4 regions of the Kocuria sp. ICS0012 genome follow, and region 4 is predicted to be linked to each of the others. Evidence: riboswitches for the same ligand, from Rfam matches in the RefSeq annotation. Region 4 holds a riboswitch; each other region holds the start of a gene.
What was found. Region 4 has a riboswitch for S-adenosylmethionine ahead of A5728_RS08010 (LLM class flavin-dependent oxidoreductase). Riboswitches for the same ligand answer to the same signal wherever they lie in the genome.

Region 1: another riboswitch for S-adenosylmethionine. It lies ahead of A5728_RS04950 (MetQ/NlpA family ABC transporter substrate-binding protein); the one in region 4 lies ahead of A5728_RS08010 (LLM class flavin-dependent oxidoreductase).
Region 2: another riboswitch for S-adenosylmethionine. It lies ahead of A5728_RS03105 (methylenetetrahydrofolate reductase); the one in region 4 lies ahead of A5728_RS08010 (LLM class flavin-dependent oxidoreductase).
Region 3: another riboswitch for S-adenosylmethionine. It lies ahead of A5728_RS10200 (bifunctional o-acetylhomoserine/o-acetylserine sulfhydrylase); the one in region 4 lies ahead of A5728_RS08010 (LLM class flavin-dependent oxidoreductase).

What each region holds. Positions count from the first base shown of each region.
Region 1 is NZ_LZMM01000033.1:92,635-98,105, reverse strand. Features, by position in the region: gene dxr (1-deoxy-D-xylulose-5-phosphate reductoisomerase) at 93-1,352, shown strand; SAM riboswitch class IV at 1,406-1,520, shown strand; gene A5728_RS04950 (MetQ/NlpA family ABC transporter substrate-binding protein) at 1,616-2,500, shown strand; gene A5728_RS04945 (methionine ABC transporter ATP-binding protein) at 2,497-3,549, shown strand; gene A5728_RS04940 (methionine ABC transporter permease) at 3,549-4,205, shown strand; gene ispG (flavodoxin-dependent (E)-4-hydroxy-3-methylbut-2-enyl-diphosphate synthase) at 4,381-5,471, shown strand, end outside.
Region 2 is NZ_LZMM01000024.1:114,562-120,032, forward strand. Features, by position in the region: gene A5728_RS03085 (fructosamine kinase family protein) at 1-23, opposite strand, end outside; gene A5728_RS14415 (thermonuclease family protein) at 436-1,284, shown strand; gene A5728_RS14685 (hypothetical protein) at 1,408-1,683, opposite strand; gene A5728_RS14690 (thiamine pyrophosphate-binding protein) at 1,680-2,111, opposite strand; SAM riboswitch class IV at 2,283-2,399, shown strand; gene A5728_RS03105 (methylenetetrahydrofolate reductase) at 2,480-3,433, shown strand; gene metE (5-methyltetrahydropteroyltriglutamate--homocysteine S-methyltransferase) at 3,631-5,471, shown strand, end outside.
Region 3 is NZ_LZMM01000061.1:47,864-53,334, reverse strand. Features, by position in the region: gene A5728_RS10210 (SGNH/GDSL hydrolase family protein) at 1-237, shown strand, start outside; gene A5728_RS10205 (homoserine O-acetyltransferase) at 294-1,451, opposite strand; gene A5728_RS10200 (bifunctional o-acetylhomoserine/o-acetylserine sulfhydrylase) at 1,454-2,842, opposite strand; SAM riboswitch class IV at 2,919-3,039, opposite strand; gene A5728_RS14530 (hypothetical protein) at 3,004-3,345, opposite strand; gene A5728_RS10195 (VOC family protein) at 4,007-4,645, shown strand; gene A5728_RS10190 (CPBP family intramembrane glutamic endopeptidase) at 4,697-5,461, opposite strand.
Region 4 is NZ_LZMM01000046.1:176,351-181,821, forward strand. Features, by position in the region: gene A5728_RS07995 (ABC transporter permease) at 1-26, opposite strand, end outside; gene A5728_RS08000 (aliphatic sulfonate ABC transporter substrate-binding protein) at 23-1,072, opposite strand; gene A5728_RS08005 (ABC transporter ATP-binding protein) at 1,077-1,880, opposite strand; SAM riboswitch class I at 1,888-1,979, opposite strand; SAM riboswitch class IV at 2,108-2,222, shown strand; gene A5728_RS08010 (LLM class flavin-dependent oxidoreductase) at 2,300-3,715, shown strand; gene A5728_RS08015 (hypothetical protein) at 3,907-4,158, shown strand; gene A5728_RS14790 (hypothetical protein) at 4,186-4,359, shown strand; gene A5728_RS08020 (hypothetical protein) at 4,363-4,677, shown strand; gene A5728_RS08025 (alcohol dehydrogenase) at 4,961-5,471, shown strand, end outside.

The sequences.
Region 1 (5,471 bases), on a different contig from region 4:
CCCGTGTCGTGCGTCCGGAGTCGTGTGCTCGGTGCCGTGCGTGCGGGGTGCGGCGCTCACGCGATACTGGGGTCATGACTTCCTCCACCGGCATGACCCCCGATCTCGACTCCGCCACCCGGCAGGCCCCCCGGCGCCTCGTGATCCTGGGGTCCACGGGATCCATCGGGACGCAGGCGCTCGACGTCGTGTCCGAGGCCGCGGGGCTGCGCCGGCCCGTCTCGGATGCCACCCACGAGCCCTTCGAGGTCGTGGCGCTCGCCGCGGGCGCGGGTCACCTCGAGCTGCTCGCGCAGCAGGCCGTGACGTTCGGTGTCCGTGCGGTGGGCACGAGCGGTACGGCGGACGACGCCACCCGGTTGCGTGAGCTGATTGCGGACCGGTCACGCGCGGCGTCGTCGGCGGCACCCGAGGTCCTGTATGGGCCGGACGCTGCAACCCGGATCGCGCAGTGGGAGGGTTCGGACCTCGTGCTGAACGGGATCACCGGGAGCATCGGGCTCGCACCCACCCTGGCGGCGCTGGGAGCGGGTCGGCGGGTGGCGCTCGCGAACAAGGAGTCCCTGATCGCGGGCGGTCCGCTCGTGTTGCGCGCCGCGGCGGACACGGGCCTCCAGGACGCGCTGATCCCCGTGGACTCCGAACACTCGGCGATCGCCCAGGCCCTGCGCTCCGGGACGGCCTCCGAGGTGCGCCGGCTCGTGCTCACGGCGTCCGGCGGACCGTTCCGCGGCATGACGCGCGAGCAGCTCACGCGCGTGACACCCGAACAGGCCCTGCAGCACCCCACGTGGGACATGGGGGTCATGGTCACCACGAACTCCGCGACCATGGTCAACAAGGCACTGGAGGTGCTCGAGGCGAGCCTACTGTTCGACGTCCCCCTGGACCGGATCGACGTCACGGTGCATCCGCAATCGGTCGTGCACTCCATGGTGGAGTTCGTGGACGGATCCACCCTGGCGCAGGCGTCCCCGCCGGACATGCGCCTGCCCATCGCGCTCGGAATCGGCTGGCCCCACCGCGTGACCGGCGCCGCCGCGGGGTGCGACTGGACCCGGGCCGCACAGTGGACGTTCGAACCGCTCGATTCGCAGGCGTTCCCCGCCGTGGAGCTCATGAAGCACGCGGGTTCGCGCGGCGGGACGTGGCCCGCGGTGTTCAACGCCGCCAACGAGCAGGCCGTGCACGCGTTCCACCGCGGGGCGCTCGGCTTCATGCAGATCGTGGACATGGTCGAGCGTGTGCTGGAGGATCACGACGGCGTCACGCGGCCCACCCTCGAGGACGTCCTGGGGGCGGAGGAGTGGGCCCGGGCCCGCGCGGACGAACGTATCGCCGGGATGGCATAGGGCCCTTCCGGCGGTCGCCGGCCCATGGCAGGGCCGTGCTAAAATTCCGAGTGGATGACGAGATCCGGCGCGTAGCTCTGGCTGGCCGGACGGCAACCCTCTCCCGTAGCGGGGTGCCCCAGATGACCATCCGGTCGCGGTTGCAACAGATCACGGCAAGTGCGGTTCCCCGGAAATCAGCACGTACCCGTCCCTGTGCCCTCATCCAGGGGGGACTGTTCGCCCCGCGAGTCCCCGTCACAGACCCCTGGAAAGGCATGATCATGCGAACCAAGCGTTTGATTCCCGTCGTGTTGGCCACCACCCTGGGCCTCACCCTCACCGCGTGCGGCGGCGGCTCCGACAACTCGGACCCGGCCGCGGACGGCAAGATCACCGTCGGGATCGTGGGCTCGACCCCTGTGCAGGACGCGTTGAAGCAGGTCGCCGCGGACAACGACATCACGGTCGAGTACGTGGACTTCAGTGACTACAGCCAGCCGAACCCCGCTCTGAAGAGCGGTGACATCGACATGAACTGGTTCCAGCACATCGCGTACCTCGCCGATTACAACAACAACTCCGGGGACACCATCACTCCCGTGGGCTCCACGTCCATCTTCCCGCTGGGGCTGTACTCCAAGAGCGTGAAATCCGTGGGTGACTTCAAGCAGGGTGACGAGATCGCCGTGCCGAACGACTCGATCAACCTGTCCCGCGCCCTGAACCTCTTGCACCAGCAGGGTCTCGTGGAGTTCACCAAGGACACGATCGCCCCCACTGAGCAGGACATCGACACCGCCAAGTCCAAGGTCACGGTCCGCCCGGTGTCCGCCGAGCAGACCGTGCTGTCCATGGACTCCGTGGCCGCCTCCGTGGTCAACAACGACTTCCTGGACCGCGCGAACATCGATCCCAAGTCCGCGCTGGCTCAGGACGATCCCACCGCGGACAGTGCCAAGGTGTACGACAACCTCTTCGCCGCGACCGAGGCGAACGCGGACAACGAGACCCTGAAGAAGGTCGCGAGCTTCTATTACGACGACAAGGTCCAGGACGCGGAGAAGACCGAGACCAAGGGCACCGCGGTGCCCACCAAGGTGGACCAGCAGGAGCTCAAGGACTTGCTGGCCCGCTACTCGCAGGACCTCAAGGAGCAGACCAAGTGAGCCCGTCCGCCACGGCGGACACCCTGGTCAGTTTCCGGGACGTGAGCAAGGTCTTCGTCACGGGGTCCAAACGCCGCCCGCGCACCGTGACCGCGGTGGACTCCGTGGACCTGGACATCCGCCGCGGTGAGATCTTCGCGGTGATCGGCTACTCGGGGGCGGGCAAGTCCACCCTCGTGCGGCTGATCAACGGCCTGGAACCGATCTCGTCCGGGACGCTCGAGGTCGCCGGTAACCGTGTGGACGGGCGCAGCGAGTCCCAGCTGGCGCCCATCCGCCGCAAGATCGGGATGATCTTCCAGCAGTTCAACCTGTTCACGTCACGCACCGTGGCGGGCAACATCGAGTACCCGCTCAAGCGTGCCGGGTGGAAGCCCGAGGAACGCAAGGCGCGGGTCGCGGAACTGTTGGAGTTCGTGGGCTTGACCGAGCGCGCCGGGAACTACCCCGAGCAGCTCTCGGGTGGTCAGAAGCAGCGCGTGGGGATCGCCCGCGCGCTCGCGAGCAATCCCGAACTGCTGCTCGCGGACGAGTCCACCTCGGCGTTGGACCCGGAGACCACCCAGGAGGTCCTGGGTCTGCTCAAGCGCGTCAACCGTGAGCTGGGGATCACCATCGTGTTGATCACCCACGAGATGGACGTGGTGCGGGCCACCGCGGACCGCGTGGCCGTGATGGACAGCGGTCGGGTGGTGGAGACCGGGACCACCGCGGAGGTCTTCGCCCACCCGCGGGCGCAGACCACGCGCAAGTTCGTCTCCTCGGTCACGCGCACCGTGCCGCGCGCGGACGAGATCGAGAAGCTGCGCCGGGAACACCCCGGGCGGCTCGTGCTGGTGGACGTCACCGACCAGAACCGGATCGGGGACGTGCTCTCGGACGCCGCCCGTGACGGTGTCAGCTTCAACATTGCCTTCGGGGGGATCTCCATCCTGCAGTCACAGTCCTTCGGAACGCTCACGCTGTCCCTGACCGGTTCGGACGAGTCCGTGGACCGCGCCGTCGAGAGTCTGCGCGCCGTCACCACGGTGCGGGAGGTGAGTGAGTGATGGAGTGGTCTGCTCTGGGCCCGCAGTTGTTGGACGCAACCGGGCAGACGCTGTATATGGTCTCCGTGACCCTCGTGCTGGCCGGGCTCATCGGCCTGGCCGTGGGCATGGGGCTCTACGTGACCCGGCGGGGCAGCATCCTGGAGAACGGTCCACTGTTCACCGCGCTGAACCTCCTGGTGAACTTCGTGCGTCCCATCCCGTTCATCATCCTGCTGGCCGCCCTGGGTCAGGTCACGGAATCGGTCGTGGGCACGCGCCTGGGCCCCAACGCCGCGATCTTCACCATGACCATCGGCGCTACGTTCGCGGTGGCCCGCATCGTGGAGCAGAACCTCATGACGGTGGATCCCGGGGTGATCGAGGCCGCGCGGTCCATGGGGGTCTCGCGCTGGAAGATCATCACCACGGTGATCCTTCCGGAGGCGCTCGGCCCGCTCGTGCTGGGGTACACGTTCCTGGTCATCGGCATCACGGACATGTCCGCGATGGCCGGTGCGATCGGTGCCGGCGGTCTGGGTGACTTCGCGTTGCGCCTGGGCTACCAACGCTTCAACGACCAGGTCACGTGGGCCGCGGTGATCGTGATCATCATCCTGGTCCAGCTCGTACAGTTCTTCGGCAACTGGCTCGCGCGCAGGATCATGCGCCGCTGACGCTCACGCGCCCCGTACCATGGCGACGCCGCCCCCGGAACATTCCGGGGGCGGCGTCGTGTTTGGCGCATCACGTGCGGCTGTAGCACGTGGGAGGAGTGGGGCACAATGGACAGTGCAACATCGCGGGGCGCGCGTCACGGGCCCCGGACGCCACTTCCTTGGGAGGCAATTCGTGACCTCGGTCAATCTCGGTATGCCCGCCGCGCCCCAACCGGTGCTCTCGCCCCGGCGCAAGACCCGCCAGATCCAGGTGGGTGCGGTGGGTGTGGGGTCGGAGCACCCGATCAGCGTCCAGTCGATGACCACGACCCCCACCACGGACATCAACGCCACGCTGCAGCAGATCGCCGAGCTCAACGCCGCCGGTTGCGACATCGTGCGCGTGGCGTGCCCGTCCCAGGACGACGCCGACGCCCTGCCCATCATCGCCATGAAGTCCCCGATCCCGGTGATCGCGGACATCCACTTCCAGCCCAAGTACGTCTACGCCGCGATCGACGCCGGGTGCGCCGGTGTGCGCGTGAACCCGGGCAACATCCGCAAGTTCGACGACCAGATCGAGGGCATCTCCCGTGCGGCGGAGGCCGCGGGCGTGTCCATCCGGATCGGCGTGAACGCGGGCTCACTGGACAAGCGCCTGCTGCAGAAGTACGGCAAGGCCACCCCGGAGGCGCTCGTGGAGTCCGCCGTGTGGGAGGCCTCGCTGTTCGAGGAGCACGACTTCCACGACTTCAAGATCTCCGTCAAGCACAACGACCCCGTGACCATGGTGCGCGCCTACCAGTTGCTCGCCGAGCGCGGAGACTGGCCGCTGCACCTGGGTGTCACGGAGGCCGGCCCGGCCCTGCAGGGCACCGTCAAGTCCGCGACCGCCTTCGGCATCCTGCTCGGTCAGGGCATCGGGGACACCATCCGCGTGTCCCTGTCCGCGCCTCCGGTCGAAGAGGTCAAGGTGGGCAATCAGATCCTGCAGTCGCTTGGGCTGCGCCCGCGCAAGCTCGAGATCGTCTCGTGCCCCTCGTGCGGGCGCGCGCAGGTGGACGTCTACAAGCTCGCCGAGGAGGTCAACGAGGGCCTGGCCCACCTGACCGTGCCGCTGCGCGTGGCCGTGATGGGCTGCGTCGTCAACGGCCCGGGGGAAGCCCGCGAAGCGGACCTGGGCGTGGCCTCGGGCAACGGTAAGGGCCAGATCTTCGTGCGCGGTGAGGTCATCAAGACCGTTCCCGAGGACCAGATCGTGGAGACCCTGCTCGCCCAGGCCAA
Region 2 (5,471 bases), on a different contig from region 4:
GGAAGCTCATCGATGGTGGCCATGCGTCTTGTCTACACCATGCCGCACAGCGCACCACCCCGCGCCCACCCGCTACCCCGAGCGCACCCCCCGCCCGACACCTAGCTCCGCCTCACCCCCCTCTGCTTTTACTGAGCTAAAGCAGTCTTGAGGCACCCCCAGGTGCTTTTACTCCACTAGGCATCACGTGCCGCGACACGGATCGCCGATCCCTGCAGGGTGAACACCCTCTGGCACAATAACGTCGTTGCAAATGCACCGACATGATGCCGGGTGCTTCCTCCGAGACCCGGGACCGCGATGCCTGCCGAGACCATTCACCATCCTGCCCGCCGCCGGTGGGCCGCCGGTCCGAGAAGTCGCTGGGCCGCCGGTCCGAGAAGTCGCTGGGCCGCCGGTCCGAGGGCCCGTGCGAGCGCCGTCGTCCTGGCGAGCTTGTTCGCCCTGACCGCGTGCGGCGGCGCCGCAGAGTCCGCGCCCACCCCGGACGACTCGGTGGCCACGGTGGAACGCGTGGTGGACGGGGACACCCTGGACGCCACGATCGCGGGGAAGTCCACGCGGGTGCGGCTGCTGAACATCAATACCCCGGAGGTCGCGCGGGACGGTCAGCCCGGCGAGTGCCTCGCGGACGAGGCCACGGCCAAGCTTGAGGACCTCCTGCCCAAGGGAACCACGATCCACCTGGACTACGACGTGGAACGCACGGACCGCTACGGCCGCACCCTCGCACGAGTGACCCGCGACGACGACGGGTTGAACGCCAACCAGGCACTCGTCAAGGCGGGCCTGGCAACGCCCATGACCGTGGGCGCCAACAGCACGTACCGGCGAGAGATGGACAGCGCGTACAACGTGGCCCAGGCCATGCAGGTCGGTTTCTTCGACCCGAAGCAGGACTGCGCGCCGCCGGGGGAATCCGCATCCCCCGGCACCACAACTTCGAGCACCGCGAGCCCGAGCGCGACGCCGAGTCCCACCCCGTCCTCCACACCCACTCCCACGCCGACGCTCGAGGCGCCTCCCGCGGTCGTGGAGGACGAGGTCGCCGTGGGCGATCCGGCACCCCAGCCCAATCCCGCTCCGCAACCAAGCTACAACTACGACCCCGCCCCCGCGCAGCCCGCGGCACCTCAGCTACCGGCCGCGCCCCGGGTACCTGCTGCCCCGCAGCTGCCGGCGGCACCCCACGTGCCCCCGGCTCCCGAGAGTGATGGCGGCTATCCCGGTTACACCGGCCCCCGGTGCTACGAACCGGGAGGCAAGGTCTGGCACCCGTGCTGAGTCGCTGATGACACGCCAAGGCGCGCTCAACCGGTCGGTTGATCGGGTGGGCGTCCCTGCTTTTCGCCGCGCTTTCGTCACGCGGGTGCACCGGCGAGCCGCCGGATGCACGGCGGCCCGAACTCAGGGTTCCTGCGTGGACGACGTCGCTCCCGGCAGGTCCCAGGGTTCGTGACGACCGGGGTTGGCGGTCGCGCTGCGCAAGGGGGACGGCGTCGTCGTCGAAGCGGGTGCCTGCGAGGACGCGAACCCGCCCGCGGCCGGCGCCGCGGCTATCGAGCGCGAGACCCAGTTCTCGGGTCCCAACTCGGGCATCTTCATGTCCTGCACGTCGTGGGGCAGGATGACCACGGCAGGGCCCAGGTGCCCCCGTGCGGTGCGGAACGCGGTGTCGATCACGGCCTGTGACTGCGGGGCGAGACGGCGGCCTGGACGTACACCGCGACGTCGTCGAGCACCCGTTCCAGGTCGCTCTCCTGCTGCGTGAACGTCCCGAACGAGGGCAGTCCCTGCTGCCCGATGATCGCCACGACCGGCTGATTGTCTATCTCGGCGTCGTAAAGCCCGTTGAGCATGTGGAACGCACCCGGGGAGGACGTCGCGACGCACACGCCCACTTCCCCGCTGAACTTGCCGTAAGCGGTGGCCATGAGGGAGCAGATCTGCTCGTGGGTCGGGCGGATGTACTCCAGACCCTCGCTCTCGCGTGCGGCACGGTCCAGGGCGCCGTCGAACTCGCCGATGCCGTTCCCGGGGAAGCCGAAAACCCGCTGGACCCCCCAGTGCTTGAGGCGCTGGATCAGGAAATCGCTGACGGTCGTCACCATGTCTGCTGTCCGTTCCGGGGCGGTTCGTGCGCCGCGGCACGGGCCGGGGCACGTTCCTCAGTCCACCCCCAATCCGCCCGCTTGGGAAGACGAGCGCGGCGGGAGGCCGGCGGTTCCGTCATCGTTCGTGGGCCTCGTCACGGGGCTGTGCTACGCTTACTCGTAACAAAGGATCATGAGTCCCGGTGCGAAGCTCTGGCTAGCCGGGCGGCAACCCTCCAGCTGTAGTGGGGTGCCCCAGATGAGGATCCGGCCGCCGCGCAACCGCGTGGTCGGCAAGTACGGCGCTCGGAGCTCGTCCTCCGGCGTCCTAAGGCCGGAGGATTTTTTATATGCCCGCACCCCTCGCAGCGTCAGAACCCGCGCCCGTGACTGGCCCGCCCACGGGGACGTCCTGGCTGGTCCGGCGCCCGCGCCGCTCCACGCTCGTCTCGTTCGAAGTGTTCCCGCCGCGGCCCACCGCGGACCCGGACACTGTGTGGCGCAACATCGACGCCATGGCCCAGGCCGGGCCGGATTTCTTCTCCGTCACCCACGGTCACGCCGGCCATCACGGCGTCTCCCGCGAGGCGCTGCGCCACCTGCGCCGCACGACCAAGACCCCGGTCATGGCGCACTTCACGTGCGGTGGCACGGACCGCGCGGGTCTCGAGCGCGCCGTGGACCAGTTGCTGGACGACGGCGTTCGTGACCTCCTCGCGCTGCGCGGCGACCCGCCCCTGGGTACCGGGGCATGGCGGACCCCCGCGGGTGGCCTGGGCCGGGCCTCCCAACTGGTGGAGCTGATCCGGGACGTCGAACGACGTCGCTTCGGCACCGGGTTCCGCCCGGGTCAGCGACCGCTGTCCGTGTCGGTGGCGTGCTACCCGTCCCCCGCGCGTGGCCGCGACTTCGAGGCGGATCTCGCGTCCCTGTGGGACAAGCAGGAGGCCGGCGCGGACTACGCGATCACGCAGGTGCTCTACGAACCCGAGGACTACGCCACGTTCCTGGAACGCGCGCGCTCGGAGGGCATCCACATCCCCGTGGTCGCCGGGCTCATGCCGCTGAGCAACCCTCAAAGGTTGCAGCGCATGACCGAGATCACCGGGGTCCGGGTCCCGGAACGCCTCACCCGGTTCCTGCGCGCCGACACTCCTGAGGAACTGCGCCACCGAGGGGTCGCGGCCACCCTGTCCCTGATCGACGACCTCATGGATCTGGGCTGCGCCGGTTTCCACCTGTACACGTTCAACCGCCCCGAGGCGGCGCTGACCATCCTGGAGCACCTGCGGGTCCGGGATGCCGCACGCGAATACCGAGGCCGCAGCCCCGCGGCCTGACCGCCGCACCAGCCCCGACCGACCCGTGAACCGATCGTGTTGGCTTCGACCGCCACATCCGGGCAGGCCGAAAACCGTTCGTAGCGGCACCACCCACGCTGACGTTCCCCTTACCCCGCCGCGCCGGAGCACACCCGTTGCCGCGGCTCATCACACCCCCTAACCGCCATACCCCACACCAGCTCCGAGGAGTTCCCATGAGCACCCAGCCCGTCCCGTTCCCCGCCGCCACGATCCTGGGCTACCCCCGCATCGGCCCCGACCGCGAGCTCAAGCGCGCACTCGAGTCCTATTGGAAGGACCCGCAACAGCACCCCGCCACCACGGTGCTGGACACCCTCGCCCGGTTGCGTGAGCGCACCGCCACGCGATTGTCCGAACTCGGCCTCACCGCGGATCACGCTGTGCCGTCCGAGGGGTTCGCGGTAGACCACGTCCTGGACACGTCCCTGGCGCTGGGCGCGGTTCCCGCGCGGTTCATCGCGGACGGCTACGAGCCCGCCGCCCCGGACACGCCCCGCGGGATCGAGCTGATCACGGCGTTGTCCCGCGGCACCGATCGGTTGGAGCCGCTCGAGATGACCAAGTGGTTCGACACCAACTACCACTACTACGTACCCGAGATCGGCCCGGACACCCCGTTGCGTGCGAACCCCGAGAGCCTCGTGTCCCGCTACCGGACCACCCTCGGGACCACCGGGATCACCACCCGCCCGGTCCTCGTGGGCCCCGTGAGCCTGCTCTTGCTCTCACGCCCCGAGACCACCGATGCCGTCGCGAGTCACCCCCTGCAGCGCCTCGACGACGTCGTGGCCGAATACGCCGCGATCCTGCGAGCCCTGGCCGAGGCCGGCGTCGAATGGGTGCAACTCGACGAGCCGGCCCTCGCCGCGGACGGGTGGAGTGTGGAACGCACCGAACTCGTGGCCGCCCTCGAGAGCGCCTACACCCAACTCTCGAACGAGCAACAGCGCCCCGCGATCCTCGTGACCGTGGGCTACGGCGATGCCGGCGAGGACGCCCAGCTCGCCCTGGCCCACACGAACGTCGACGCCCTGGCCATCGACCTCGACCGCGGGGACGTCCCCGGCAAGAAGGCACTCGAGGCATGGGGCGAACGCCCCGTCGTGGGCGGCGTCGTGGGCGGGCGCACCGTGTGGCGCACCGACCTCGCGCGCGCCGTCGAGACCCTGGACCGGCTGCGCGCCGCGGCCCGCGGGCCGGTGGCCGTGGGCACCGCGACGCCGCTGCTGCATGTCCCGCACGACGTCGCCCGCGAGACCGCGCTGGATCCGGACGTCACCAGCTGGGTCGCGTTCGCTGACCAGAAGGTGACCGAGGTGGTCGGGCTCGCGCGCGGCGTCGAGCACGGCTGGGATGCCATCCGGGACACCCTGGACGAGGACGCCACGATCCGCGCGGCCCGCGCCGAGCACCCGGCAACTCACAAGGCCGAGATCCGCGAGCGCACCGCCGCGGTGCAGGACGCGGACCGCCAGCGCGCGGACGCCGAACAGCGCCGCGCTGCCCAGCGCGAACGTCTGCGCTTGCCCGTGCTGCCCACCACGACCATCGGATCCTTCCCGCAGACGCCGCAGATCCGCAAGACCCGGGCGGACCACCGCGCGGGGCGGATCACGGAGGCCGAGTACACGGACGCGATCCGCGCGGAGATCGCCCACACGGTGCGCGTCCAGGAGGAACTGGGGCTCGACGTCCTGGTGCACGGCGAACCCGAGCGCAACGACATGGTGCAGTACTTCGCGGAGGGGCTGGACGGTTTCGTGACCACGCAGCACGGCTGGGTGCAGTCCTATGGATCGCGCTGCACGCGCCCGTCGATCCTGTTCGGGGACGTCTCGCGCCCCGCGCCGATCACGGTGGACTGGACCTCGTACGCGGCGTCCCTGACCGAGCGCCCCGTCAAGGGCATGTTGACCGGGCCGGTCACGATCCTCGCGTGGTCCTTCGTGCGCGACGACGCTCCGGCCGCCGAGGTCGCCGACCAGGTCGCACTCGCCCTGCGGGACGAGATCGC
Region 3 (5,471 bases), on a different contig from region 4:
CTGGGGGTCGAGCACGACCTGGTCCCCGGCGAGCTCGGGGACCGTCCCGTGCGCACGTGGCGCGAGGCGCGTCGCGAGGACCTCGTGTGGGCCGGGAAGTACCTGGTCCCGTGGGTCGGCCGCCGGATCCGGCGTCGCAGCTCCGGGGACAACATCACCGCCAAGCGCCCTTCGTTCGGGCGCACCACGATCCCCGGTGCGGGCGAGGGCATTCCCGGCGAGGACCGGGAGGGCTGAGCCGGCCCGGGCCCACTGGGTCTCCCCGGCCAGGCCGGCCCGTCAGGGCTCCCTGCTCAGTCCCGCAGCACGGTCTCCCGCAGCAACATGCCCACCTGCGGAGTCTCGATCAGGAACCCGTCGTGCCCGCTCGGGGACGTGATCGTGTGCAGCTCCTGCTCCCCCGGCAGCGCAGCCACGAGTTCGGCGGATTCCGAGGGGAAGAACAACCGATCGGAGTCCACCGCGGCCACGAGCCACTCGCACCGGGTGCGGGCGAGGACGTCCCGTAGCTCGCCGCGGCCCCGAGCGACGTCGTGCGACATCAAGGTCTCGTTGACACTCAGGTACGAGTTCGCGTCGAAGCGGCCCGCGAGTTTGGACGCCTGGTGGTCCAGGTAGCTCTCCACCTGGTACCGACCGCGGTCCGCGACGTGGGTGGCCTCGGGGTCCTCACGGGGTTGGGGGTCGCGGCCGAAGCGCGTCTCCAGCTCGTGCGCGCTGCGATAGGTGATGTGCGCGATCCGCCGCGCGAGCCCCAGACCCGCCTCCGGGTACTCGCCCGCGTAGTAGTCGCCGCCCCGGAAGTTCGGGTCCTGGCGGATCGCGAGCGACTGTGCCTGTCCCCACGCGAGCTGCTCGGCACCCACGCGCGCGTTGGCCGCGATCACGGCGCACGCGGCCACCCGATCCGGGTGGGACACGGCCCACTCGAGGGCGCGCGCCCCGCCCATGGACCCGCCGATCACGAGCCGCCACCGGGAGACTCCGAGCGCCCGAGCGAGCAGGGCCTCCGCGGTCACCGAGTCCCGCACGGTCACGCGCGGGAAACGCGAGCCCCACGGGACGCCGTCCGGTGCGGGGCTCGCGGGTCCCGTGCTGCCGTAGCACCCACCCAGGATGTTGGCGCACACCACGAAGTAGCGGTCCGTGTCGATCGCGGCACCCGGGCCCACGAGTCCGTCCCACCAACCGTCCGCCGCGGCGGCCGCGCCCTCGGGAGCGCTCGCGGCGTCCTCATGCCCCGCACCACCGCGCGCCACGTGCGTGTCACCCGTGAGCGCGTGCTCGATCAGCACCGCGTTGGAACCGTCCGCCGCGAGCTCGCCCCACGTCTCGTACGCGAGGTGCACGTCCGGCAGCCGGAACCGGGACTCGAGCACGAGCTCGCCGAGTTCGGCCCGCCGTACGACGCCGTCGCGCCGCGTGCGCGGCCCGTTGCCCACGACCGTCATGGTCAGTTCCCCGTGTCCTCCGCCGACGACGCCGCGTCGCCGGCAGCGTCGCCGCGCGCACCCACCGCGGCGAATCCGGACTCGAGGTCCGCGAGGATGTCGTCGATGCCCTCGACACCCACGGACAGCCGCACGAATCCCGGTTCCACGCCGGCCGCGAGCTGCTCCTCGTCCTTGAGCTGGGCGTGCGTCGTGGAGGCGGGGTGAATCACGAGCGAGCGCACGTCGCCGATGTTCGCCACGTTGGAGTGCAGGCTCAGGGCGTCCACGAACGCGACACCGGCGTCCCGGCCGCCGTCGAGCACGAAACCGAGCACCGACCCGGCACCCTTGGGCGCGTACTTCAGGGCGCGGTCGTGCCAGCGCGAGGACTCGAGACCGGCGTAGGACACCGAGCGCACCTCGGGGCGGGCCTCGAGCCACTCGGCGACCTTCTGCGCGTTGGCCACGTGACGTTCCATGCGCAACGACAGCGTCTCGATGCCCTGCTCGATCAAGAACGCGTTGAACGGAGAGATCGAGGTCCCCAGATCGCGCAGCAACTGCACACGCGCTTTGAGGATGTACGAGAGGTTGACGCCGAAGGCCCCGTCCGCACCGAGATCGCGGGCGTAGACGAGCCCGTTGTACGTCTCGTCCGGCTGGTTGAAACCGGGGAAGCGCTCGGGGTCCCGCGAGTAGTCGAACGCTCCGGTGTCCACGATGAACCCGCCGATCGCCGTGCCGTGGCCGCCCAGGAACTTGGTGGCCGAGTGCAGCACGATGTCCGCGCCCCACTCGATGGGCCGCACCAGGTAGGGCGTGGCGATCGTGTTGTCCACGATGAGCGGGACACCCGCCTCGTGGGCGATCCCGGCGATCGTCTCGATGTCGAGCACGTCGTTGCGGGGGTTCGGGATGGATTCACCGAAGAACGCCACGGTGTTCTCGCGCACCGCGTCCCGCCACTGCGCGGGATTGTCCGGGTCCGAGACGAACGTGGTCTCCACGCCCATGCGCGGCAGCGTGTGCTTGAGCAGGTTGTACGACCCGCCGTACAGGGACGGGCTGGCCACCACGTGGGTTCCGGCGCCGCCCAGGTTGAGGATCGCGAGCGTGGCCGCGGCCTGCCCGGAGGAGACCATCAGGGCCCCCACGCCGCCCTCGAGGGACGCGACCCGGTTCTCCACGACCTCCGTGGTGGGGTTGGTCAGGCGCGAGTAGATGGGACCCATCTCCTCGAGCGCGAACCGGGCCGCCGCCGTGCGGGCGTCCGGGAACACGAAGGACGTGGTCTGGTGGATCGGCAGGGCGCGCGACCCGGTCACAGGGTCGGGGTTCTGGCCCGCGTGGATCTGTCGGGTCTCGAACGACCAGCCCTGGGGATTGTCGGGGGTGGGAGCGGTGCTCATGGCCGTACTCCTTCTCGGAAGGATCAGGGGTCCGGTGGCGATCCGCACGGTGCCCGTGCTGTGACCGGGCACCAATGACCCGCGCTTGCCGCACGACGTCGGTCGACGCCACGGCCAGGTCCTCACCCAGGGCACCCCACCGCGGAAGGGAGGGTTGCCGGTCAGCTAGCTGGGGCTTCGCGCTGACTCTCGTGACCTATTACCTCATTGTCCGAACCCGGCGGGGCGGGAGTCAAGCCGGGGACGCTGCGAGCGGGCTCGGGGTCAGTGGCCGCTCGTTCCTGCTGTTCCATCTCCCGGGTGTGCAGTTCCCGGTCCTTCATCTCATGTGGATGGACGTAGAACAGACCCGTGAGCACCGCGATCACGAACACCGCGAGCATCACGAAGAACAACGGCCGCACGCCGGTCAGGTAGATGACGGGGATGGCCAGCACCGTGACCAACCCGCCCCCGAAGAACGGTTCGAACACCAGCTGCTTGTAACCGAACGCCTCGAACACCGGGTCTTGGCCTCCGGGTCCACCACGCGCATGAGGATCAGCCCGGTGGCGGTCACCCCCATGGACGGGTGGTAGTCACCGATACCGCGCGCGAGCCAGTAGCGACCGATGATGTGGGGTGCCAACCACAGGAAAATGGCCACGTTGAACGCGATGCCGACCACCGCCAGGATGGTGAACGCCGCCAGCCACGGCCGCGATGGACATGTGCAGGGAGAACGGTTCCACGGAGGACGGGCAGCTGGTCATAGTGCCAGCGGAGTAGTACTCGTCGCTGCGGAACAGGCTCTGGACCCAACCCACCTTGACGCGCACGAACTTCCCCAGGAGCAGGGCGACTCGGAGGATCAGGAGTGTGAAACCGACGGCATTTGCGGACACGGGAACCACCTCGTAGTGATCGGGATCGATATCGGTCTCAGGTCATATAGCGAGGGTTCGGTCGGAGACTCCCCGGCTGATGCTGCGAACTCCAGCCTTTGAGACGCGCGTCTCGTGGACCTGGACCAACACAGTCCCCGCCCGGATCAGCCGTCCCGATGCCAGGTCTCGGGAGGTGCGGAGAGCCGGCCCTGCCCACCGGACCGGGCGGCGCAGGTCACACACTCGCCGGGCTCGCGCTCGATTTGGTGGCCCGTGTGGCCGGTGCCACCATGGCGTCATGAACTTGGATCACGTTTCCTTCGCGGCTCAGCCCGACGGCCTCGAGGCCACCACCGAACGCATCGCGAACCGGTTGGGGATCGAACCGGTCAAGGGCGGTGTGCACCCCCGTTTCGGCACCCGGAACATGATCCTGCCGCTCACCGACCACCAGTACGTGGAGGTCGTCACGGTGCTCGAGCACCCCGCCGCGGAGAAGGCGCCGTTCGGTCAGGCCGTCCGTGCCCGTTCCGACGCCGGCGGCGGCTGGCTCGGCTGGGTCGTAGAGGTCCCCGACCTCGCGCCCTTCGAGGCCAAGCTGGGCCGCCCCTCCGTGCCCGGTGGCCGGTTGTTCCCCGACGGTCGGCAGCTCGAATGGCATCAGATCGGCGTGAAGGGTTTGATCTCCGACCCGCAGTTGCCGTTCATGGTGCACTTCGATTCCGAGGACGAGATGCACCCGTCCCAGGCGCGGATCACGGACGTCCGGTTGAGCGGGATGGAGATCGCCGGCTCCCCCGACCGCGTCACGGAGTGGCTCGGCGGTCCCGTGGAGGACGTCCTGGGCTCGCTGGACGTCACCTGGTGCGCCCCCAACGGCACCCCCGGGGTCATGGCCGTCTCGTTCGACACCCCGGACGGCACCGTCACCATTTGATCTGGTTCCCTTCGGTGCGGCCGACGACGCCGCTCCGCCCGGTCTCCGGCATCAGCCCGCGAGCAGTTGCGGGGCCAGGAAGCCCACGGTGTCCAGGAGAGCGTGGGCGATCAGCAGCGGCATGAGTCGACCGCCGCGGCGGTAGAGCCACACGAACACGAGTCCCATGACCAGGTTCCCGAGCGTGGGTCCGAACCCCTGGTACAGGTGATAGCTGGCCCGCACCACCGCGGAGGCCACCGCCACGAGCCACCACGACCATCCGAGGGATCGCAAGCGCTCGCACAGGAACGCCACCACGATCATCTCTTCCACGATCGAGTGGCGCAGCGCGGAGAGCACGAGCAAAGAAACCGCCCACCAGGTCTGCTCCATGGTGGATGTGGTGATCTGCGCGGTGATCCCCAGGGACCGGCCCACCTGATAGAGCACCAGGGTGCCGCCGCCCATCACCGCGAACAGGCCCATTCCCCACAGCGTGTCCCACGCGGGTCTGCGCCCATCCACCCCGATCCTGCACAGCACGCCGGGGATCCCCCGCGCCACCCCGGCCATGAGGTACAGGGCCAGCAGCACGGGGACGAGCGCGAAGCCGATGCCCGTGAGCTGGCGCAACGCGTCGATCAGGGGGACGCTGCTCAGGGGCCGGTTGAGCGTCGTCGTGGTGTCGGCCAGCGAGGACCGCATGAGCACCTCGGCCAGATCCAGCACGGCGTAAACCGCGGACGCTCCGAGGGACACGCCGAGCACCAGGACGATCTGAAGCCACGTGTCGGTGCGCGACATAGCGCACTGCGAAGGGGTGGGAGTCTGCACGGGACCATTG
Region 4 (5,471 bases):
GCGGAGGAGGTGTCGTGAGTGCTCATGAGGACTGCTTCCCTTCGATCACCTGGGCCACGGCGGCCGCATCGGCGTGTTGTGCGTAGTGCTGCTCCACGATGTTCGCGAGCGCCTCGTCCACGTCCTGCTGCGAGGAGACGTCCCCGGATTCCACCAGGATGGGCCCGACCCGCTCGAGCACCGCGAGCTGTTCGGGGCCCGGAACGGGGTCGATGTCCAGGTGGGTGCGCTGCCAGACCCGCCGGGCGGTGTCGCGATCGATGCTCGCGCCTTCCGCGAGGATCGCGATCCCCTCCTCCGGGTGCTGCAGCGCCCACTGCCGCGCGTAGGCGTACGTGTTCACCACGTCCTGCGCACCCGTGGGGTTCAGCTGCAGGAACACCTCCCGCGCGTTGAGGAACCCGTACGTGTTGAACTCCAACTGCCGGTGGAACAGCACGTCCCCGGCCTTCTCCGCGGCGGCCATCACGGGGTCCAGTCCGGACCATGCGGCCACCTGACCGGTGTCCAGCGCGGTGCGCCCGTCCGCGTGCTGCAGGTTCACCACGGTGACGTCCTGTGCGCTCATGCCCGCCGCGCCGAGGGACTGCAGGAGGAAGAAGTACGGATCCGTGCCCTTCGTCGCGGCCACGGACGTGCCCGCGAGATCCGCCACGGTGCGCACGGGGGAGTCCGGGGTGCGCACGAGCGCGGACCACTCGGGCTGTGAGAACAGGTCGATCGTCCTGATCGGCGAGCGGTTGGCACGCGCGAGCAGTGCGGCGGAACCTGCCGTGGAGCCCACGTCCACGACCCCAGCGCGTAGCGACTCGTTGGCCTTGTTGGAACCGGCCGAGTACACCCACGTTACGGTCTGGCCGTGGGCCTCGGCGACCTTCTCGAGCCAGCCCTTGGCCTTGATGATCAGGGACAGCGGGTTGTAGGTCGCGTAGTCCAGGTAGATCTCGTGCGCGGAACCGCCGGCCACACCGCGGCCCGGACCTTCGCCCTCCATGACGCATCCGCTCAGGGGCAGCGCCAGCGCGGACAGGCCGAGTGCCTGCAGTGCGCGGCGTCGGGACAACTGCGCCATGCGCTCAGCGCTCCACGCCGAGCAGGGCCAACAGGTGGGCGCGCAGCGCGGTGATCTCACTGTCCTCGCGGGAGCGCGGGCGGGCCAGCTCGGGGGAGATGATCTCGGCGATGGTCGCGGGGCCCGTGGCCGTTTCCCGCGCGAGCACCACCACGTGATCGGAGAGCACCAGGGCTTCCTCGACGTCGTGGGTGACCATGAGCACGGTCGTGGGATCGGCGCGGTGCACGTCCAGCAACAGGTCCTGCATCCTGATCCGGGTCAGGGCGTCCAGGGCCCCGAAGGGCTCGTCCAACAACAGGACCCGAGGGTTCCGTGCCAGGGCCCTGGCCAGGGATGCGCGCTGTGCCATGCCCCCGGAGATCTCCGCGGGACGGTGATTCGCGTGGTGGGACAGGCCCACGAGCTCCAACAGCTGCGCCACCCGCTGCTTCCCCTCCCGGGCGGGAGTCCCGTCGGGCAGACCCAGCGCCACGTTGCGGGCCACGCTGCGCCACGGCAGCAACCGCGGTTCCTGGAAGCCGACGGCGCAGCGCGGGTCGATCTCGCGCACCACCGAGTCGTCGATCCGGACTTCGCCCTCGCTCGCCGTGCCGAGCCCGGCCACGGCGCGTAACAGGGTGGACTTGCCGCAGCCCGAGGGGCCCAGGACCGAGACGATCTCGCCCGGGCGCACCGTGAACGTCACATCCTGCAACACCCGGTGCGTTCCGGGTCCCTGGTGCGCGGGGAAGGACTTGCCGACCCGGTCGAAGATGACCGCCGCGGCGTCGACGGCAGATTCCGGGCGCGTGAGGATATGGCTCAATTCATCAACTCCATCGTTCCTGGCATTAGCACCTTGCCCGCGTGGGGCTGGTTGCTGCGACGTCAACGAGCCAGGTCTCTCAGCCGCTCCGGATGGGAACCCCACCATTGAACGGGCCGGGAGCCCGCGGGTGCAAATCGTGTGACGCGCCGGGGCGCCGTCGTGACGTGCCGTAACCCGAGGTGTTTCCGAGGACCGGGGATCCCCGTTAGGATCAATGCCACAACGATCACGAGTTCCGACGTTTAGCCCTGGCTTGTCGGACGGCAACCCTCTCCCGTAGCGGGGTGCCCCAGGTGAGGATCGGGCCGCATGACACACCGCATGCGGCAAGTACGGCGCCACACAAGCGCGCTGGACCCGCAAGGTAGGCCGCCGTAGGTGGTGCACGGGGCGCGGGTCGTGTTCCTGCTGAGGGGCTGACCGAGATGAGCAAACGGATTTCCGTCAACGCGTTCGACATGACCTGCGTGGATCACCAGAGCTTCGGGTTGTGGCGCCACCCGCGGTCCCGGGCCACCGAGTACAACACCATCGAGTACTGGACGGAGCTGGCCAAGCTGCTGGAGCGGGGCAAGTTCGACGCACTGTTCCTTGCGGACGTGGTGGGCATCTACGACATCTACAAGAACTCCGCGGCTCCGGCCGTGCGTGACGGGGCCCAGGTCCCGGTCAACGACCCGTTCATGCAGGTCTCGGCCATGGCCGCCGTGACCGAGCACCTGGGCTTCGGCGTGACGAGCGCGGTGACCTACGAGCAGCCCTACACCCTGGCCCGCAAGTACGCCACACTGGATCACCTCACCAAGGGCCGCGTGGGATTCAACGTGGTGACCTCCTACCTTCCGTCCGCTGCGGAGAACCAGGGCCTGCCGCGCCAGATCGAGCACGATACGCGTTACGAGATCGCGGAGGAGTTCCTGGACGTGTGCTACAAGCTCTGGGAGGGCTCGTGGGAGGAGGACGCCGTGGTTCAGAACCGTGAGACGGGTGTCTACGCGGATCCCACCAAGGTCCATCCCATCCGGCACAGCGGGGAGCACTTCACGGTTCCCGGAGCGGGGCTCACGGCACCGTCCCCGCAGCGCACACCGCTGATCTTCCAGGCCGGCGCGTCCTCGCGCGGGCAGGCGTTCGCGGGTAAGCACGCGGAAGCCGTGTTCATCGGCGGGTTGCGCCCGGACCTCACACGTTTCGTGACTGACAAGATCCGCGACCGGGCTCAGGCCGAGGGCCGCAGCCGTGACGACGTCAAGATCTACGCGATGCTCTCCGTGGTCGTCGCGGACACGGACGAGCAGGCCCAGGAGAAGTACCGCGATTACCTGCAATACGTGGACCTGGAGGCCTCCCAGGCGATCATCGGTGGGTGGTCCGGCGTGGACCTGTCCCAGTTCGACGAGGACGAGGCCCTGAACTACATCAAGACCGACTCCATCCAGTCCTTCCTGACCCCGTTCACGCTGCAGTCCAAGGACAAGCAGTGGACGCGCGAGGAGATCGCCAAGCACTGCGCCCTGGGCGGGATGGGTGCCGTGCTCGTGGGCTCCGCACAGACCGTCGCGGATCAGCTCGAGACCTGGGTGGACGAGGGCGGCCTGGACGGCATCAACCTGGCCTACCACGTGAGCCCCGGTTCCTTCGAGGACTTCGTCGAGTACGTGGTCCCCGAGTTGCAGAAGCGCGGGCGCTACCGCACCGAGTACGAGGGCACCACCCTGCGCGAGTCCCTCTACGGCGAGGGCCAGCCGCGGGTCAAGGACACCCACCCCGCCGCGGCCTACCGGGGCGCCTTCGCGGGCGCGAGCTCCGTGGCCACGGCCAGCTCACGCTGAGCCGCCCCGAGCCAGGGGACGACGCAGCGCCGCACCTTCCCGAGGGCACGCGCGACACGCCGCGGCGGCGTTCGCCGAGCACGTGCGGGAGCCCGGACTGTCCTGCCCCGTGGTGGACGGGGGGTGCGGCACGGGACACGCGACCGCGGAGCGCGCACCCGCAGCTGCTGCCGGCGGGCGCTGTGGTGCTGGTGGCGTTCCAGGCCGTGGACGGCGGCCGGCCGGTGGTCTTCTTCGACCATGCGGTGGCGCCCGACTGGCGCTGGCACCCGGACGTGATGGCGGGCCGCCTCTACCGCGCTGGGTTCACGGAGCGGTGGCGCGCAGTGAACCGCCCGGATGCCGAGCACCGTTTCCCAGAGTGTCACCTGCTGACGGTCAAGGAGACGGCCGAGGTACCGTCGGTCCCGGTGGACCGGGGCTGCTCGGCGGGCAGCTGCTGAGCCGACCCGGCGGCCGGGCGGGAGGCCGTGCGAAAGCCGCGGGGTGCCGGGCGGAACGTGCGGGGCACCGCACGACAAGACGGACGATCGGTGGAAGAGGCGGCGGGGAGTGGCAAGGCCAAGGAATGGGGGGTGCTGATGGAGCTGGGCCTGGTCGTGGTGGGCTTCCCGCTGTCGGTGCTGGCTCCCCAGGTGCTGTGACAGGTGTTCGGGGAGCACCAGGCCGTGGGGGCGGTCAGGCTCCTCGCGCAGTTCCTCGGGGTCTGCATGGTCGTCGTGGGGCTCATGCTGGTGGACACGCTGCTGGACGCCCTGTTCTTCGCCCTGACCCGGAGCCGGGTGGCCACCCAGATCTGCTCGGCGGCCGTGTTCGTCGCGGTGGTCGCGGCACTGTTCTCCGTGTGGGTGTCCTGGTCCCTGGGGCTCGTGCTGACGAGCGTGGTGTCCGCTCTGGTGGTGCTGCTCTTCTCGAAGCTCGCCACTGAGCGGTACGCCGCTCTGCTGGGGCGGGACGGTTGAGCGAGGAAGTGTCCAGCAGGGTGGCGCGGTTCGCGGGACCTCACCGTCGTGTGCCGCACCGGCGGACGAGGATGCCTGGCCCCGCGGTCCAGACCGTTCCGTCGGATGCGCCGGCCCCGTAGTGTCGTCGTGCGCTGTCGCGGGCCCCGGTGGGCGTGCGTAGACATTACTCCCGAGTCCATCTGCCCCAATGAGCCGGTGCATATCGCTGTGATGCGGCCTACAGTGATGGCGTAGCCCACATGAGAAGCGCACATGCGAATGCGCCACGAAGGAGTCAGCCATGAAGGTTTTCGGTCACACAGAACCCGGTGCCCCGGCGGAGGAGATCGAGCTGGAGAAGCCCCAGCTCACGGGTTCCGAGGTGCTGGTCCGCGTCACGAACTCGGGGGTGTGCCACTCGGACGTCCACTGTCAGGACGGGTACTTCGACCTGGGCAGCGCGGGGCGTCGCGAGCTGACCGCCTCGGGCGCGCAGTACCCGGTGGTGCTGGGCCACGAGATCGTGGGAGAGGTGGTGGAGGTGGGCCCGCAGGCCACGGTGCAGCCGGGGGACACCAAGTACATCGTCTACCCCTGGGTCGGGTGCGGTGAGTGCCAGGCCTGCCAGGAGGACCGCGAGAACTACTGCAGCGGCGCCAAGCGCAACCTCTCGGTGGCGCTCAACGGCGGCTACGCGGAGGAGGTCCTGGTTCCAGGGGACCGCTACCTGGTGCCGCTGGGCGACATCGACCCTTCCTTCGGTGCCACGCTGGCCTGCTCCGGGCTGACGTCCTACTCGGCCATCCAGAAGA